Regions from separate parts of the Devosia sp. 63-57 genome, predicted to be linked through region 2. Evidence: riboswitches for the same ligand, from Rfam matches in the RefSeq annotation. Region 2 holds a riboswitch; each other region holds the start of a gene.
What was found. A riboswitch is a leader RNA that binds a small molecule or an ion and turns the genes downstream of it on or off. The one in region 2 is predicted to bind cobalamin.
Positions count from the first base shown of each region.

Region 1: linked by a shared signal. The riboswitch ahead of nrdH (glutaredoxin-like protein NrdH) and the one ahead of BGO80_RS14835 (energy-coupling factor ABC transporter permease) in region 2 are both predicted to bind cobalamin.
Region 3: linked by a shared signal. The riboswitch ahead of BGO80_RS12145 (hypothetical protein) and the one ahead of BGO80_RS14835 (energy-coupling factor ABC transporter permease) in region 2 are both predicted to bind cobalamin.

Region 1 is NZ_MKUY01000005.1:537,722-543,471, forward strand. It holds gene BGO80_RS10930 (CopD family protein) at 1-197, opposite strand, end outside; gene BGO80_RS10935 (cytochrome c oxidase assembly protein) at 194-955, opposite strand; gene BGO80_RS10940 (membrane-bound PQQ-dependent dehydrogenase, glucose/quinate/shikimate family) at 1,142-3,679, opposite strand; cobalamin riboswitch at 3,879-4,080, shown strand; gene nrdH (glutaredoxin-like protein NrdH) at 4,190-4,411, shown strand; gene nrdI (class Ib ribonucleoside-diphosphate reductase assembly flavoprotein NrdI) at 4,419-4,817, shown strand; gene nrdE (class 1b ribonucleoside-diphosphate reductase subunit alpha) at 4,805-5,750, shown strand, end outside.
Region 2 is NZ_MKUY01000005.1:1,361,532-1,367,281, reverse strand. It holds gene cobW (cobalamin biosynthesis protein CobW) at 154-1,212, opposite strand; gene BGO80_RS14835 (energy-coupling factor ABC transporter permease) at 1,279-1,950, opposite strand; cobalamin riboswitch at 2,094-2,310, opposite strand; gene BGO80_RS14830 (hypothetical protein) at 2,330-2,983, opposite strand; gene BGO80_RS14825 (DUF2164 domain-containing protein) at 3,084-3,335, shown strand; gene BGO80_RS14820 (DMT family protein) at 3,439-3,795, shown strand; gene zigA (zinc metallochaperone GTPase ZigA) at 3,885-5,078, opposite strand; gene aztD (zinc metallochaperone AztD) at 5,501-5,750, opposite strand, start outside.
Region 3 is NZ_MKUY01000005.1:796,848-802,597, forward strand. It holds gene BGO80_RS12125 (ABC transporter substrate-binding protein) at 1-793, opposite strand, end outside; gene BGO80_RS12130 (metallophosphoesterase) at 819-1,694, opposite strand; gene BGO80_RS12135 (TetR/AcrR family transcriptional regulator) at 1,849-2,409, shown strand; gene BGO80_RS12140 (SulP family inorganic anion transporter) at 2,434-3,912, opposite strand; sul1 at 3,979-4,034, opposite strand; cobalamin riboswitch at 4,125-4,336, shown strand; gene BGO80_RS12145 (hypothetical protein) at 4,370-4,696, shown strand; gene BGO80_RS12150 (LLM class flavin-dependent oxidoreductase) at 4,693-5,721, shown strand; gene BGO80_RS12155 (ABC transporter substrate-binding protein) at 5,718-5,750, shown strand, end outside.

The DNA.
Region 1 (5,750 bases), 820 kb from region 2:
GTGCCTGTGCCTATGGCGATAAAGGCGGCGGGCGAGACGATGCTGACGTAGAGAAAACGCGCAAAGGCGTGTAGGCGATGCAGCGCCTCGTCCTCGAGCCCCCTGCGCTGCAGATAAAGGAACGGCAGGGCGATGAGCCCGGCGGCCCAGAAGGCGATGGTGCCCACATGGATGAATTTGAGCCAGGTCACGATCATGAGGCTGCCGTCTGCCGCGTCTGCCTGGAATCCAGCGCCGCCACCAGCCGCCACAGCGCCAGCACCATGAGCGGAAGGTTCGCGGGCACCCACATGATCAGCCCGGCCAACTGCTGGTCATCCAGCGGCGAGAACCCATAGGCCAGCGTGCCGGAAAAATGCGGCACATAGAGCGGCGCGGGCGCAAAGACCAGCAGCGCCCCGAGCAGCCCCATCTGGATCGCGCTCGACAGAGCCGTCACCCCCGCCGGCAGCACCGATCCATTGCGGATGAGCCCGAGCCAGAGCCAGGTGAAGGTGCCCAAAAGGCTCAATTGCATGGCCCAGTAGATGCCGGGATGACTGAAAGCGGCGGTATAGACATCCGGTGCATGCCAGAGCCAGAGCGCGATGGTCGAGAGGGCGAGGGGCGGCAGCAGCGGCAGCACCCGCCCCCAGCGCGGCGGCAGTGCCAGTGCCAGGAGCGGCGCCACCACCATGGCGAGCAGCACATGGTGCCCCACTCGCGCCGAGAACAGCCCCACGGTCAGCGCACAGAGCGGAGAGACGAACAGCACCGCCGCCAGTCCCCAGGCTCCGGCAAAAGCCGCCTTGCGGCCGCTATCCGCAGAGCGCAGCAGCACCGCGCCAACCAGCGCCGTGAGCACCAGACCGGTGATCAGACCCGGCTCGAAATTCCACCGCCCCATCAGCTCGGCGGGGGTCGGCGGCGAGCCGCAATAACTCATATCGAAGGAAAAGGCTGACGCTTGATCCATTTTCCGTTCCGTTTTTCCAAGACGCACAAGGCCTGCGGTTCCTGCTCTCCCTCCCCCTTGAGGGGAGGGCCGGGGAGGGGGTGGTTCAGAGATCCACTGATGGACCCCCACCCTCATTCCCTCCCCTCAAGGGGGAGGGAGGCAAAAGGGCCACGCTCACCGCCCTCCGGCACAGGGATGCCCCGCCTACTCCGCCCCTTCCCCTGTCATCGCATCCACCGCCGCGTGGGTCTCGGGCAGGGCATAGGCGAGGAAATAGTCTCCGATCGGGGTTTCCATGAAACTGTGGCCACCCGCATTAATGACGAGGAATTGCTGGCCATCCACCTCATACATGGCCGGCCCGGCCTGGCCGCCGGCTGGCAGTTCGGCTTCCCACAGCACTTCGCCGCTCTCGATATCCATGGCGCGGATGAGGTCGTCGGTCGTCGCGGCGATGAAGATCAGCCCCGATGCGGTGACCACGGCGCCGGCATTGTTCGGCGTGCCGATATCGAACGGCAGCATGGAAGGAATGCCGAAGGGACCGTTTTTGCGGGCGGTACCAAAGGGCTTGTCCCACAGCACTTCACGCGTGGTGAGATCGATCGCCGTGATGCCGCCATAGGGAGGCTGGGTGCACAGCATGTCGGTGAACGGCACGCGCCAGCCGGCATTGACCTTGATGCCCCAGGGCGTATCGCCCTGCGGGCTGACATTGCTTGGCGCGCCATCTTCGCGGCCGCCCTGGTCGATGGAGCGCACGCCCATGGCGTCCACATCCTCGCGCGGGATCAGCCGGTTGAGATTGGCCGTATTGTTGTAATTGGCGACCATGATATTGCGCACTGGGTCGATGGCCACGCCACCCCAGTCCGAGCCACCATTATAACCGGGCCACTGGATCCAGTTCCGATCCGCGGAGGGCGGCGTATAGATACCCTCGTAATAGGCCTGCCGATACTGGATGCGGCACCACAGCTGATCCAGCGGCGTCATGCCCCACATGTGCTTTTCGAGCAGGTCCGGCTGCAACAGGTTCGGGAAGTCGACGACAAAGGGCTGGGTCGGCGAAAGGCGCTCGGGCTCGACGCCGCCCTGCGGCACCGGACGCTCTTCCACTTCCACCAGCAGCTCGCCGGTGCGTCGATCAAAGATCCAGAACATGGCCTGCTTTGTCGGCAGGATCAGTGCCGGCACCGGACCGTTTTCGGTCGGGAAGTCCACCAGCGATCCCTGCGAGCCCAGGTCATAATCCCAGATGTCGTAATGCACCGTCTGATAGAACCAGGCCACGTCGCCTGTTGTGACATCGAGCGCCACCAAAGCGGTGGAATAGGTGTTTTCCGCTTCCGAGCGCATGCCGCCCCAATAGTCGACCGCCGAATTGCCCAGCGGCAGATAGACATGGCCCAGCTCATTGTCGCCCGAGGCAATGGTCCACACATTGGGCGTGCCGCGTGTATAGGTCTCGCCTTCAGGCGGCAGGCCCTTTTCGCCCGGCCGGCCCATATCCCAGGCCCAGAGCATGTCGCCGCTTTCGGTATCATAGCCGCGCACCACACCCGAGGGCGCGTCGCGGCGCTGGTTGTCGCGCACCTGCGAATAGACCACGGCCACATTGCGCACGATGGTCGGCGGCGAGGTTGGCGCATACCATCCCGGCACCGTGTGACCGAGACCCTGCTCCAGATCGACAATGCCACCATTGCCGAAGTCGCTGCACAGCTGCCCCGTGGCGACGTCAACCGCGATCAGCCGCGCATCCAGCGTGTTCATGATCACCCGCTCGGCACAGAGCTCGGTGCTTTCCAGCGTCGGCGAGGCATAATAGGCCAGGCCCCGGCAGGTCGCATTATAGGGAATGGCGTCGGTGGGTACCTGCGGATCGTAGCGCCAGCGCTCGAGCCCGGTCTGGGCGTCGAGCGAGATCACCTTGTTCATCGCCGAGCACAGCAGCAGCTGGTTGCCGATCTTGAGCGGGGTGTTCTGGTTGGAATAGCGCTCATCTTCTTCCGGCATATCGCCGGTGCGATATTCCCACACCAGTTCGAGGTCCCCCACATTATCCCTCGTGATCTGCGACAGCGGCGAATAGCGGGTCGCATGATGCGTGCCGCCATAGGCGGGCCAGTCGGCGCCGGCTTCGGGCATGGCGAAATTGATCGGGGTGACGTCGAGGGGCGTAGGGGGCGTGGCCGTATCTTCGGTGGTGGCCTGCGTATCTTCAGGCGCGGGGACCGGGGCAGTAGCCGGTTCGGTCACCGGGGCGTCGGTGTCCTGGGCCAAGGTGCTTTCCACGCTGTGATTGGCAATGCCGATGGCGGCAAACAGTCCGGCAATGGTCACCGCCGTGGCCGCCGTACCCGTGCCGAAGCTGCGGCGGCCGCGCTTCAAGGCCGGCCAGGTGGACAACACCAGCAGCAGCACCACGCTGGGCGCGACCAGTCGTGGCACCTGGGCCCAACCATTGAACCCGGCCTCCCAAAACGCCCAGGCCAGCGTGCCGATATAGGTCAGAAGGTAGACCCCGATGGCCGTGCGGTCCTGCCGGATCAACAGAAACGCGGTGAGCAACAGGCCGATGCCTGCCGGCAGGTAATACCAGGAGCCACCGAGGGTGATGAGGTAAAGTCCACCGGCGGCAATCGGCGCCCCAAAGGCAATGAGCAGAACCGCCACGATCACCGCCCACCAATAGGTCGGGCCCCGGTCAGTGGTGTGTCGCGCCCTTGCCTCAGCCATGCCGGTCTCCCTCTAGGTTGTGTGGGGCCAACGCAGGGGCGCCGTGATGGTTCCGGCACAATTTTGCCGTTTTTCACTTTGCCCAAAAGTCCCGGATTCCTTGGGGGCGCTCCGGAGTCGCGGCAGCGTCAAGGCCAAAATGCGTCAGAATCCCCGTCGATCATGGCAAGCCGACATTGACGTAATGGAGTGGTCATATACCATATGTAGTGTTCGAGGTTCCGCTGCGCGCAAGCCGTGGCGGCTAAGATGGGAATTCGGTGCAAGGCCGAAACTGCCCCCGCAACTGTAAGCGGCGAGTTCTTGTTCGCGTGATGCCACTGGGCCCAAAAGGCTCCGGGAAGGCCGGATGAGTGCTGTGACCCGCCAGTCAGGAGACCTGCCCCGAGCGTAGTAACGTCCACCGGCGGGGTGTCCGGTCAGGCGAGCGGTATCGCTATGGCATCTGCCATGCGCCGTTTCCCTGTCTGTCCCCGCGCCAAGCACAATGTCCGCGAGGAAACCCATTCGATGACCATCACCGTCTATTCCAAGCCCGCCTGCGTCCAGTGCACCGCCACCACCCGCGCGCTCGACCGCAAGGGCCTGGCCTATTCCATCATCGACATTTCCGAAGATGCCGAAGCCTATGCCCGCGTCGAAACCATGGGCTATCGCCAGGTGCCGGTTGTCGTTGCCGGTGACCAGCATTGGGCCGGCTTCCGTCCGGACATGATCGGCGCGCTGGCCTGATCGGGTCATGGCCGGGCTCGTCTATTATTCCAGCACCTCGGAAAACACTCATCGCTTCGTCGAGAAGCTGGGTGTGGTGGCCATGCGCCTGCCGGTCGATGCGGCGAGCGCGCCGCCCGAGGTGGCTGAACCCTTCGTGCTGGTGCTGCCCACCTATGGTGGCGGCGACGGCAAGGGGGCGGTGCCCAAGCCGGTGATCCGTTTTCTCAATGTCGAGGCCAATCGTAGCCTCATTCGCGGCGTCATCGCTGCGGGCAACACCAATTTCGGCAGCGGCTATGCCCTTGCCGGCGACATCGTCGCGCAAAAATGCGCTGTGCCGCTCCTTTATCGGTTCGAACTGCTCGGCACCGAAGAGGACGTCGCCACTGTCAAACAAGGACTGGAACGGTTTTGGACACGCTGACACTCGAACGCCCGGTCAAGCCGGCCGACAAGGTCCATGACGAGGATCAGGCGCTGGATTACCACGCGCTCAATGCCATGCTCAATCTCTATGATGAGCAGGGCAATATCCAGTTCGACAAGGACAAGCAGGCCGCGCACCAGTATTTCCTGCAGCACGTGAACCAGAACACGGTGTTCTTTCACAATCTGCGCGAAAAGCTGACTTATCTCGTTGAAGAAGGCTATTACGAGCAGGACGTGCTCGACCAATATAGCTTTAACTTCGTGCGCGATCTTTATGATCACGCCTATGACAAGAAGTTCCGCTTCCCCACCTTCCTCGGCGCGTTCAAATATTACACCTCCTATACGCTCAAAACCTTCGACGGTAAGCGCTATCTCGAGCGCTATGAAGATCGCGTCTGCATGGTGGCTTTGGCTCTGGCACGCGGCGACGAAAAGCTCGCAAAGAACCTTGTCGATGAAATCATCGCCGGTCGCTTCCAGCCCGCCACGCCAACCTTCCTCAATGCCGGCAAGAAGCAGCGCGGCGAACTGGTCTCGTGCTTCCTGCTCCGCGTCGAAGACAATATGGAATCGATTGGCCGCTCGATTAACTCCGCCCTGCAGCTGTCCAAGCGCGGCGGTGGCGTGGCCCTCAGCCTCACCAATATCCGCGAGATGGGCGCCCCCATCAAGCATATCGAAAACCAGTCCTCGGGCGTGTTGCCGGTGATGAAGCTGCTCGAAGACAGCTTCTCCTATGCCAACCAGCTCGGTGCCCGTCAGGGTGCGGGTGCGGTCTATCTCCACGCCCACCACCCCGACATCATGCGCTTCCTCGATACCAAGCGCGAAAATGCCGACGAGAAAATCCGCATCAAAACGCTGTCGCTCGGCGTCGTGATCCCCGACATCACGTTCGAACTCGCCCGCGACAACGAGGATATGT
Region 2 (5,750 bases):
GGCGCAGCACCCCCACCCCAACCCCTCCCCTCAAGGGGGAGGGGCTTTGGGCTGGCGTCTTGGGCAGCATGGTGCCGCATGCACAGATCGGCCCCCTCCCCCTTGAGGGGAGGGATGGGGTGGGGGTGCTGCAAGCAGAACATGCGCAGGATCCTAGGCCGGGACCGGCTCGGAGCGGCGGAGGCTTTCGACGATCGCGTCGCGATCCAGCGGGCTTTCGCCGATGACGACGAGCGAGGTGACCTTGGCTTCGCCAGGCTTCCAGGGGCGGTCGAAATAGGCGGTGACACGGGGGCCGACGGCCTGGATGGCGAGGCGGGCGGCGGCGCCGGGGATGGCGGCAAAGCCCTTCAATCGCAGCACGTCATGGGCCTTGATGGTGTCCTCGATGGTGGCAAGCAGGTCGTCCTTGCCCTTGATGGCATCGAGGGTGAGCGAGAAGCTGTCGAAATCATCGTGCTCGTGGGTTTCGCCGCCATGTTCGAGCTCGTGGTGGCTGGGGCGGTTGGCGATGTCGTCTTCCGAGGACATGCCCATGCCCAGCAGCGCGGCGATATCGACATGGCCATTGGCGGCGCGGACAATACCGACGCCGGGGCGCAGTTCGGCGCGGATATTCTGTTCCACCTTTTCGAGCATGGCCGGATCGACCAGATCGGTCTTGTTGATGATGATCATGTCGGCGGCCGAGAGCTGGTCCTCGAACAGTTCGCCCAGCGGGGTCTCGTGGTCGAGCATTTCGTCCTGGCGGCGCTGGGCGTCGACGGCGGCTTCGTCACTGGCGAAACGGCCCTCGGCGAGAGCGGCAGCATCGGCGACGGTGACGACGCCATCAATGGTGACCTGGGCCTTGATTTCGGGCCAATTGAAGGCGCGGATCAGCGGCTGGGGCAAAGCGAGGCCCGAGGTTTCGATGACGATGTGATCGAACTTTTCGTCGCGGGCGAGCAAAGCCTGCATGGTGGGGATGAATTCATCGGCCACGGTGCAGCAGATGCAGCCATTGGAGAGCTCGACCATATCCTCTTCGCGGCAGGTTTCATCGCCGCAACCGGCCAGGATGTCCTTGTCGACGCCGAGATCGCCGAATTCGTTGATGATCAGGGCGATGCGCTTGCCCTTGGGGGCGTGGGCCAGCATGTGGCGCACCAGGGTGGTCTTGCCGGCGCCGAGAAAGCCGGTGATGACGGTGGTGGGGATTTTTGCGGTCATGGACGTGGGGTCCTTAAAATATGGGGCGCGCCGCATGGGGACGACGCGCCGGAAGACAGGGCAGGATCAGGCGAAGAGGCGCGGGGTGACGAGGCCGGTGCGGGCGAGGCCGCGGGCCAGCTTGGCGCCGGCGAGAACGGCGAGATCGACCAGCGGCTCGAGCAGGACCACCAGCATATAGGCGCCGCCGAAGGTGACGATATCGGTGAGGTTTTCCGCACCAAAGCCCTGGCCATAGAGGGCCCAGAAGGCCACCCAGAGCACCACGCCGCCCTGATAGGTCGCCGAGAGCGCCAGGGCCTGGCCGTAGCGGAGATCGACATAGGGTGTATTGGCCGGAATGATCCGGTCAGCCAGGAACTTGATGGCCACCAGCGGGGCGATCAGCGTCGTGACATTGGCGAAATATTGCGGCAGGTCGAAGGGCGCGAAGAACAGCCCCTGGATCAGCAGGCCCAGTGCCAGGCCGATGGCGGCCGGGGCGGCGCCGAAGATCAGCAGCAGGGTGGAGCCGAGGATGAGGTGCACCTCGCTGACACCCACCGCGTAATGGGGGAAGACTTCGAAGAAGCAGAAGACGGCGCCGGTGGCGAGCACGGTCCGCGCCAGCAGCGAGACCAGGCCGCGCTCGCGCAGGGTGTCGGCGGCGAACTTGACGGTCATGGCGCCGGCGGCAGCGGCGGTGGCATAGGCGAGAAGCATCTTCTCGGGAGAAATGAGATCGGGTTCGATATGCATCGGACTGGTTCCGGAACAGGAGGGCGATGAGGAGCTGGAACGCCGGCGCGTAGGCGCGGGACGCTGATGGGGCGGCGCGGCCCCGAGGGGATCTACCCTGACGGCGTAATCATCGTGCCTCCAGCTGTCCCACCGACAGTCGAGTGTTCAGTCAGAGGTTGGCAGGTCTCCTGGCTCACGGGTCATCGTGCGTCCCAGCCTTCCCGGTCTCTTGCGAAACCAGTGGCGTCCTGGGGGCACTCGCCGCTTACAGTTGCGGGGGCAGCCACGGATTTGGTCCCTGATGGGTACGCCTCACCGTGTTCCCTTTTGATCCCCTTGCCACTCCGGGCGCAGAGAACCAACCTATAGGCAGTGTTAAGCCCAGCGGGCGGCCGGGTCAATATTCGGGCTGGGGCAGCGCCTCGGGCCAGGCATAGCCGATGGACAGGACCTGCACGCGGGTATCGAGCTTGGCCAGGAGCGGCTCGTCGCTGGGGACCTGCACTTCGCCTGCTATGGCTGTGACGTCGAGATCGGCGGGGTAGTCCTCCTCGGGGGAGAAGCGGATGGAAATGTAGCAGCCGCCCTCCTGCTCGCCGGCCAGGGTGCCGGATTCGATATTGGCGTAGCCGCCATAATCCCACCAGAAACCACCAACCACGAAGGGTTCTCCATTGAGCTTGACCACCTCGTCGACGCTCATGCCCAGCTTGACGCCGCCGGGCGCGGCCTGGCTGGGCGAGAGCTCGACATAGGAGAGGTAGGTGAGGTTCTCGTCATCGAACCAGCCGAACTCCATCTTGCGCTCGGGATCGTCGGGATAGACCGTGGTAGCGATCATCTCGATGCCTTCGGGGCCATAGACCATGCCGGTGACGACGTTTTCGGCGCCGAAGGTTTCCTTGACCAGCGCCTCATTGCTTTCCGGCCCATAGACGCCGGCGCAGGCGAGAGTGTCGGGTTCGGCGGCCTTGACCTTGTCCTTGGCGGCCACCGGAACGGCGGCAAGAAGGGCGGTGGCCAGGGCGATGAGCGAAAGGCGGGCGAGCATGACGGGGATCTCCTCGGGGTGCGGCTATTGTGTCGCAAGCGGTGTTCGCCCGCAATTGGCGACTCGGCCTATGAACGGGGCCTGAAGGAGCAATTTTGCGATGAAGCCGATCAAATTCGACCGCGACGAAACCAAGGCAATCGTTGCCGAAATCCAGGACTATTTCCGCACCGAGCTGGACCATTCGATCGGCGCCATTCCGGCGGAAATGCTGATGCAGTTTTTTGCCGAGAAGATGGGCGCCTATTTCTACAATCGCGGGCTGCATGACGCCCAGGCGCTGGTGCGCAAGAAGATCGACGATGTCAGCGACGAGATCTTCTCGCTCGAGCGGCCGACCAAGGCGCGCTGAGCAGCAGGCGCAGGGCTGCCTGTCGTAAATTCCGCTTTTCCGCCGTCCAAGGAGTGATAAAAGGCGCGACCGGATATCAGGCCGGTTTGCGCAGGAGGAAGCCTTGGGCTTCAACGTTCCGACCCTGGCCCCCATCGGGCTGTTGATCGCTTCGAACATCTTCATGACCTTTGCCTGGTACTGGCATCTCAAGTTCCACAGCGCGGCGCTGTGGGTGATCGTACTGATCAGCTGGGGCATCGCCTTTTTCGAATATTGGCTGGCCATTCCGGCCAACCGTATCGGCTACCAGGTCTATTCGGCGGCGGAACTGAAGACGATCCAGGAGGTGATTTCGCTCAGCGCCTTCGCGCTGTTCGCGGTATTCTATCTCGGCGAGAAGCTAACCTGGAACCACGGCATCGGCTTTGCCTTTATCGGGCTCGGCGCATTTTTCATTTTCAAGGGGCCGCTGAAGTAGCGCTTTCGCGACCCGGCGTCACATTCAGGTGCAGAGCCCTCGGGTCTAGCCCGAGGGTGACGAGCGATGGGGCCGAGAGTGCATGCCGATCACCCCCAGGCGGGGAACGGGTCGGGCAGTTTTGACCAGGCTTCAGGGGTGATGGTGCGGGCGGGGACCAGGCAGGCATCAAGGCGCTTGCGGATGTCGGCCTCGTCCATCGGGTCGGTACCGATAAAGACGATTTCCTGGCGGCGATCACCCCAGATCGGGTCGAGATAGGACGCCATGGAATCGCGCCATTCCTTGTTGTCGGGCCAATGCTGCGGCGGCACGGAGGCCCACCACACACCACGGCGCTGCGTCCGCACCAGAGCGCCGGCCTGGCTGATCTCGCCCACGTGATGCGGACGGGTCGCGAGCCAGAAGAAACCCTTGGCGCGGATGACGCCCGGCCATGACGAGTTGATGAAGCGGTGCAGCAGCAGCGGGTTGAAAGGCTGGCGCGCGTGGTAGACGAAGGACCGCACGCCATATTCTTCGGTCTCGGGGACATGATCCTTGAAGCCGTTGAGCTCCTTGAACCAGAGCGGGTTGGTTTCGGCCACTTCGAGGTTGAACAGACCCGTATCGAGGACGTCGTCGAGCGCTACCTGGCCGAAATCGGTCTCGATGATGCGGGCCGAAGGATTGAGCGCCTTGATGATGGTGCGCGCCGCATTGCGGTCGGCTTCGGTGGCGGTCGAAATCTTGTTGAGCACCACCACGTCCGAAAATTCGATCTGCTCGACCAGCAGATCGACGAGGCTGCGCTCATCCCCCTCCCCGGCCGTTTCACCACGATCGCGCAAGAAGTCATGCGAGGCGTAGTCCTTGAGCAGGTTGGCGCAATCGACCACAGTCACCATGGTGTCGAGCCGGGTGAGGTCGGAGAGCGAGAAGCCGCGTTCGTCGCGGAAATCGAAGGTGGTGGCAACAGGCAGCGGCTCGGAAATACCGCTCGATTCGATCAGCAGATAATCGAAGCGGTCTTCGGCGGCGAGACGGGTCACCTCGGCCAGAAGGTCGTCGCGCAGGGTGCAGCAGATGCAGCCATTGGACATTTCCACCAGGGTTTCCTCGGTGCGGCTGAGATTGGCGCCACCATCGCGAACCAGAGCGGCGTCGATATTGACCTCGCTCATGTCGTTGACGATGACCGCGACCTTGCGGCCCTCGCGATTGTTGAGGACGTGATTGAGCAGTGTGGTCTTGCCGGCACCGAGAAAGCCGGAGAGGACGGTTACGGGAAGTTTGCGGGGCATGATTGGGGAGCCTTGGGAGTGTGAAATGCTGACGACCTCACGGCTTTCGCCTCCCTCCCCCTTGGGAGCTTCGACCGTGCCGGAGGCAAAATCGCTCCAGTGGAGCGATTTTAGGTAAGAAGGCCATTCGAGCTGCGCTCGAATGGATTGGGATCGAGGGCGGGGTGCGGAACCATCCGGGAATCCGTTCGCTGATGGGCGTTTGCTGAACCTGCAGCACCCCCACCTAACCTCCCCCTGTAGAAGGGGGAGGGAGAGCAGGAGCCGAAGCCCAAGCGCACCCGGATACGTCCATTTTGAACACGTTCCCTTCAGGGGAGGGATCGAGGTTTGGGGGGCGATCAGTGGGTCACTGAACCACCCCCCACCCCGTCCCTCCCCCTCAAGGGGGGAGGGGGCGAAGGAGCCGTGTGTTACCTTGCCTAGTGAACCGAGCCGGAGCCGCCGACGGCGACAACGGTGTAAGGCAGACCTTCGACCGGGAGATCGCGAGTGACCTTGAAGGTGGCGGCGTCGACGAGGTGGACGGTGCCGGCATTGGGGTCGGTCACGGCAATGACGTCACCGGCAACGGCCAGGCGGGGACGCGGCAGGCTCCATTCGCCGTCCATGGAATAGGGCTCGGTGACCTTGACCGCATTGGTGAGTTCGCCAGAAACGACGTCCAGCTGA
Region 3 (5,750 bases), 560 kb from region 2:
CCGACGCCATGGCGTCGACGGCGCCAAGCCCCTCGTAGATTTCGTAGACGCCGGCATCGTTGAGGTCGCGCAGCATCTGCACGGCCTCGACCGCTTCCGGCTCGGCGAATTTGAGCGTCTTGCGATCGCGCGAGATCACTTCGCCATTGTTGGAGCGCACCACGCCCTGGAACAGCCAGTCGGCTGCGCTCGGGCCGGTGATCCCGGCAGAGAAGCCTTCGGCGTCGGTCTTGTCTTCGATGGCGAGGGCGTCGGCCTTGAGTTCTTCCCAGGTGGCCGGCGGTGCATCGGGGTCGAGCCCGGCATCACGGAACAGGTCGGCATTGTAAAACAGCACCGGGGTCGAGAAGGTATAGGCCAGTCCATAGGTCTTGCCGTCCAGCACGCCCAGCTTGGTGCCATTGGGATGCATGCCGGCCAGATGCGCGCTGATTTCGTCGGCCGGGGCAATGTCCTCCAGCGCCTTGGCGCCGAAATTGTGCACCGAGAAGTCGAGGTCCGAAAACACCGTCTGCACCAGGTCCACCGGCTGGCCGGCGGCGAGGTCGGCCTGAATGCGACTGGAATCGGCGCTGGAATAGCCTATGCCGGTGACCGTGACATTGGGATTGGCCGCCATGAACTCGTTGATGAGCTTCTGTGTGGCGTCCGCGCCGATGCCGGCCGAGGCCAGGTTGTAATTGTAGAAGGTGATGGTTACCGGCTGGTCGATGCTGGGCGCCATGGTCTGAGCCGGCACCGGCAGGGCGGTGGAAAGGGCCAGCAGGCTGGCCAGGAGCGTGGTGCGAAACATGATGGGACTTTCTCTTTCGCCGGGGTTATTCGGCGGCTGCGACGGTGGTGTCGGCTTCGTATTTCTTCAGGATCTCGGCCATGTCGGCGAAGCGGAAGCCGCCGATCTCGCGGCGCGTGGCCGGCTGCGGTGCGAAGGTGATGGAGAGGCCGGAGGGGCGTACCTTGCCGATGGCGAAGGCGGCGCCCTCGAGCATGCGCAGCCCTTCATGCAGCCACAAGACGTCCGTTGCAGCGTGCTGGCCGATGCCCACCACGGTCGGGATGCCATACCAATTGGCGACGCGGTCATAGTGGATATGGCCTGAAAGAATGCCGATGACGCTCTTGCCGGTAACGGCCTGGCGCAGCGCCTCGGTGTCGGCATAGGAGAGCGATTCCCACTCCATCGAGGGGTCATGCGTGTCAAGCGCCGGGGCGTGGTGCATGACCAGCAGCTTGGGCAGGTCGGCATGGCTTCCGAGCTCAGACAGCAGCCAGTCGAGCTGCCCCGGTTCAAAGGCGCCACCGATCTTGTTGGGCACGCTGGTATCCAGCACGATCACATGCAGCCCGCCGATGACGGCCGAATGATCGTAGGGCTGATCGAGCTCCGAGGTGCGTCCCAGCATGGCCGGATAGAAGCCATCGCGGCGGTCGTGATTGCCGAGGGCAAACAGGATGGGCATGTCGAGGCCGGCTTCGGCGATCAGGTCCTTGAGGTGTTCGTAGGAACCGGCATCACCGCGATTGGTCAGATCGCCAGAGGCCACAATGAAATCGGGCTGCGGCGAGAGTTTTTTCACATCGGCCAGGATGGCCCGCAGCGTTGCCGTGGTGTCGGAATGCAGATGGTCGTCCTGCACTGCAGGATTGCCCACATGCAGGTCGGTGAGGTGAACGAAAGTGGTCGGTGCGGACAAGGGCTTTCTCCTGTCGATGGCGTCAAAAGCAGCGTGGATGCGCCGTAACTATTTGTTTTGCCGTTATTTTCGTTGGGGGCTTGCGGAGCGGCGGTGACAGAGTTACCGTCGCCTCATGACAAGTGAATGAAGGTTCATTCAGAAAATGGATGTAATGCCTGACAAGGCGCAGCGCATTCTCGACGCTGCCGCCAGACTGATCGTCCGCAATGGCCTGCAATGCTCGATGGCGGCGATCGCCGAGGAAGCCGGTGTCGCCACTGGCTCGCTTTATAACTACTTCCGCAGCAAGGAAGACCTGGTGCTGGGCGTCTACAACAAGGTCAGCGCTGAAATGGCCGCGGCCCTCAGTTTGACGGACATGCCGGGGCTAGCGGAAGATGCCAGGGTCCGCCTTTATATCGAGCGCTACATGCAGTTCATCTGGGAAGACACCGAGCGGGCGCGGCTGTTCGACTATCTCGACAACAACCCTCTGATCTCAATGGAAGACGCCAAGTCGGTCTTCGGTCCCCTGGTGCAGGACGGCATCGACATGCTTGTCGCTGCCCAGGCGGTGGGCGTCGTTCGGTCGGGTACGCCCACCCTGATCATGAGTTTTGTGCGCGGTTCCATCCGCAACGCCCTCAAGCGCCTGCGCCAAACCGGCAAGGCGCTCTCGGCAGCCGACCGGCAGCTGGTGGCCCACATGTGCTGGGACGCTATCCAAGCCTAGGCTGGTCGGCCTGCTTGCGCCGCCTCAATGGCCCAACATGCGTTCCATGGCGCCGGGCCGATCATGCTCGGCCAGCTTGTCCATGATAGTGGCGCTGGCCTCATTGAGCCCGATGACCTCCACTGCCGCTCCGGCCCGACGGAATTTCAGCACCGCCATGTCGATGGCCTGCACTCCGGTAAGGTCCCACAGATGGGCTTCGGTCAGGTCGATGCGCACTGTCCCCACCGGTTCGGTAAAGTCGAGAGCGGCAAGGAAATCCTCGGCGCTGGCGAAGAACAGCTGGCCCTCGACGCGATAGCTCCGCACGCCGTCGCTGAGCGTTGTGGTGACGCGAAAGATCTGCGCCACCTTCCAGGCAAAGAAGATGCCGGACAGCAACACGCCAACTCCGACGCCCAGCGCCAGGTTGTGTGTACCGACCACCGTGATCACCGTTGCCAGCATGACGATGCTCGAACGGCGCGGGTGATGCGCCAGATCGCGCAGTGAGGACCAACTGAAGGTTCCCACCGACACCATGATCATGATGGCGACCAGCGCCGGCATGGGGATCATCCCCACCCAGTCTCCAAGCACCAGCAGCAGGAACAGCAGAATCGCGCCTGCGGCAAAGGTAGAAAGGCGGGTGCGCCCACCCGATTTCACATTGATCACCGACTGGCCGATCATGGCGCAACCGGCCATGCCGCCAAACAGGCCCGAGGCGATATTGGCGATGCCCTGACCGACGCTTTCCCGGTTCTTGTTGCTGCTGGAATCGGTCATCTGATCAACAATGGAGGCCGTGAGCAGGCTCTCGAGCAGACCAACCGCCGCAACGGCTACCGAAGTGGGCAGGATGATCATCAGGGTCTCCAAATTGAGCGGCACATTGGGCAGCAGCAGCGTCGGCAGCGCATTGGGCAGGGCGCCCAGGTCGGCGACATTGCGCGTGTCGATATTGAACATCAATGCCAGTGCCGTCAGCACCAGGATGCAGACGAGCGGCGACGGGACCACCCGGGTAAGGCGGGGGAACAGATAGATGATGGCCAGGCCCCCTGCGATCATCGCATAGGTCTGCCAGGACACCCCGATCAGCTCGGGCAGTTGCGCCATGAAGATGAGGATGGCCAGCGCATTGACGAAGCCGGTCATCACCGAGCGCGACACGAAGCGCATGACTGCGCCAACGCGCAGCCAGCCAGCCACGATCTGGATCAGCCCGGCCAATATGCTGGCCGCAAGGAGGTAGTCGAGGCCATGCTCGCGCACCAGCGTACCGAACAGTACGGCCGTGGCGGCAGTGGCGGCTGAGATCATGGCCGGACGCCCGCCGGCAAAAGATATGGTGATGGCTATGATCACCGAGGCATAGAGCCCTACCTTGGGATCGACGCCGGCAATGATGGAAAAACCGATGGCTTCGGGGATGAGCGCGAGGGCGACCACCAGTCCCGAGAGGATATCGCCCCGAATATTGGAAAGCCAATCGCGGCGGAAGGATTGTGCAAAGGTCATGAAAGGTCCAGACGGCTGAAGTCGCAGAAAGCGAGAGCGCGTTGTGTGCTAGGAAATAGCATGCTGGATTGTCTGGCGGATCGGCGGCCAGAAGAGCCACCCGGAATTGCACCGGGTCCGAGGACTGTCTTCTCTCTCGCCCAAATGACCCGGAAAAGCAAGCGCGGCTCCACTGCCGCTTCCCATCCGCTTGCATCGTTGGCGCGCTCATGCGATGGATTGCCCGCTTTGGTTCCGCCATGACGCGCGGATTAAAAGGGAACACGGTGCGGACTACCCATCAGGGGCCAACGCCGTGGCTGCCCTCGCAACTGTAAGCGGCGAGCGCTTCGTCACCATGTCACTGGATCGATCGGGTCCGGGAAGACGACGCAGCGCATGATCAGCCGTGAGCCAGGAGACCTGCCCAGGCAACAGACCATGAAGTCGGACGAGGTGTTCCGGCAAGGGGCAGGGCATGAACACGCCACATTCTGGTGCGCGCCGTAAAGCGCTCGCGCTTGTCTTGCCGCCTTTGCGGCTGTTTCGCAATTTCCGCGTGCCAACCGCGCCGGAGGCCGGCTGCGTCGCGCCTTGCTCGCCCGTATTTCGCCCCTGTCAAAAATACTGCAGTTTTGTGCAGGTTTTGCTGCTGCGCCTGTGGAACCATCGCCACAATGAACCCGCCATCACAAAAGCGCGGGGGAGGAGAATTGCGTTCATGACCGGTCTGCGGACCGTGCCGGCTTGCCGGCCGGTTGCTGCTGGCTGCCGTCATGCGCCCAGGGAGGGGACGGCGCGATGAGGGTCGATATTGCCGGATTTACCCGCGGCTCCAAGCGGCTCGACCATCGCCAGGTGCTCGACTTCTGCGCCCGTATGGATGGCCTCGGTTTTGACGGCCTTTGGTTCAACGAATTCCATTTCCAGCAGCCGCCCGATCCCTATCCGTCGACGCTGCTGCTTGCCGCCTCCATCCTGGGAGCGACAAGACGCATTCGCGTCGGCACCTCCATCATGGTGCTGCCGCTCTATCATCCGCTATTGCTTGCCGAGCAGGTGGCGCAATTGCACGGCCAGAGCGGTGGCCGTTTCGATTTCGGCATCGGCCGTGGCACCTTTCCCACCACGCTCGCGGCCCTGGGCATCGACCCGGCAGAAACCGGCAGCCGCTTCTTCGAGGCCTTCGATCTCATCCGCTCCGCCTGGCATCAGCCCACCCTGGTCCCCGCCGACAGCGTCTGGCCGACCTCCAGCTTTGCGGTCGGCCCGCTGCTGCCCGAGGGCGATGACATCCCCGTCTATGTGGCGGGCTCCAGCCCCGATACGGTCGGCTTCGCCCACCGCCATGGCTTGCCGCTGCTGCTCAGTCTCGAACCCTCCGAGCTCCGGCAATTGCAGGTGCACGACACCGTTTCGGGCAGTGCCACCGGCCTCTACCCGGCGGATTTCTCCATTTCCCGCTATCTCACCATTGCCCCCACCCCAGCCGCGGCTTTGGCCTTGGTCGACGCCTTGCTGCCCCGGCTTTACGAGCGCCGCCTGCGCTATGCGCGGCTCAACAATCGCCCCCTCGACGCTGTCAGGCCGGTGGATCGCGACCTCTTCCTCGCCGAGCAGATGATAGCAGGCGATGCCGATGAGTGTGCCGCGCAGCTGCTGGCCCTGCGTGACCGCACCGGCATCGACAGCATCCGCCTCATCTTCAACGGCAATGGCGAAGTGCCCGAGCCCGAGGCCGACGCCATGGCAACCCTGTTCGGACGCGCGGCGCTGCCCGCGCTCCACGCTCTTCCTGCCCTTTCACCCAAGACGGAGATTTCCCGGTGACCTTCCATTTCTCGTCCCGCTTCAACCTG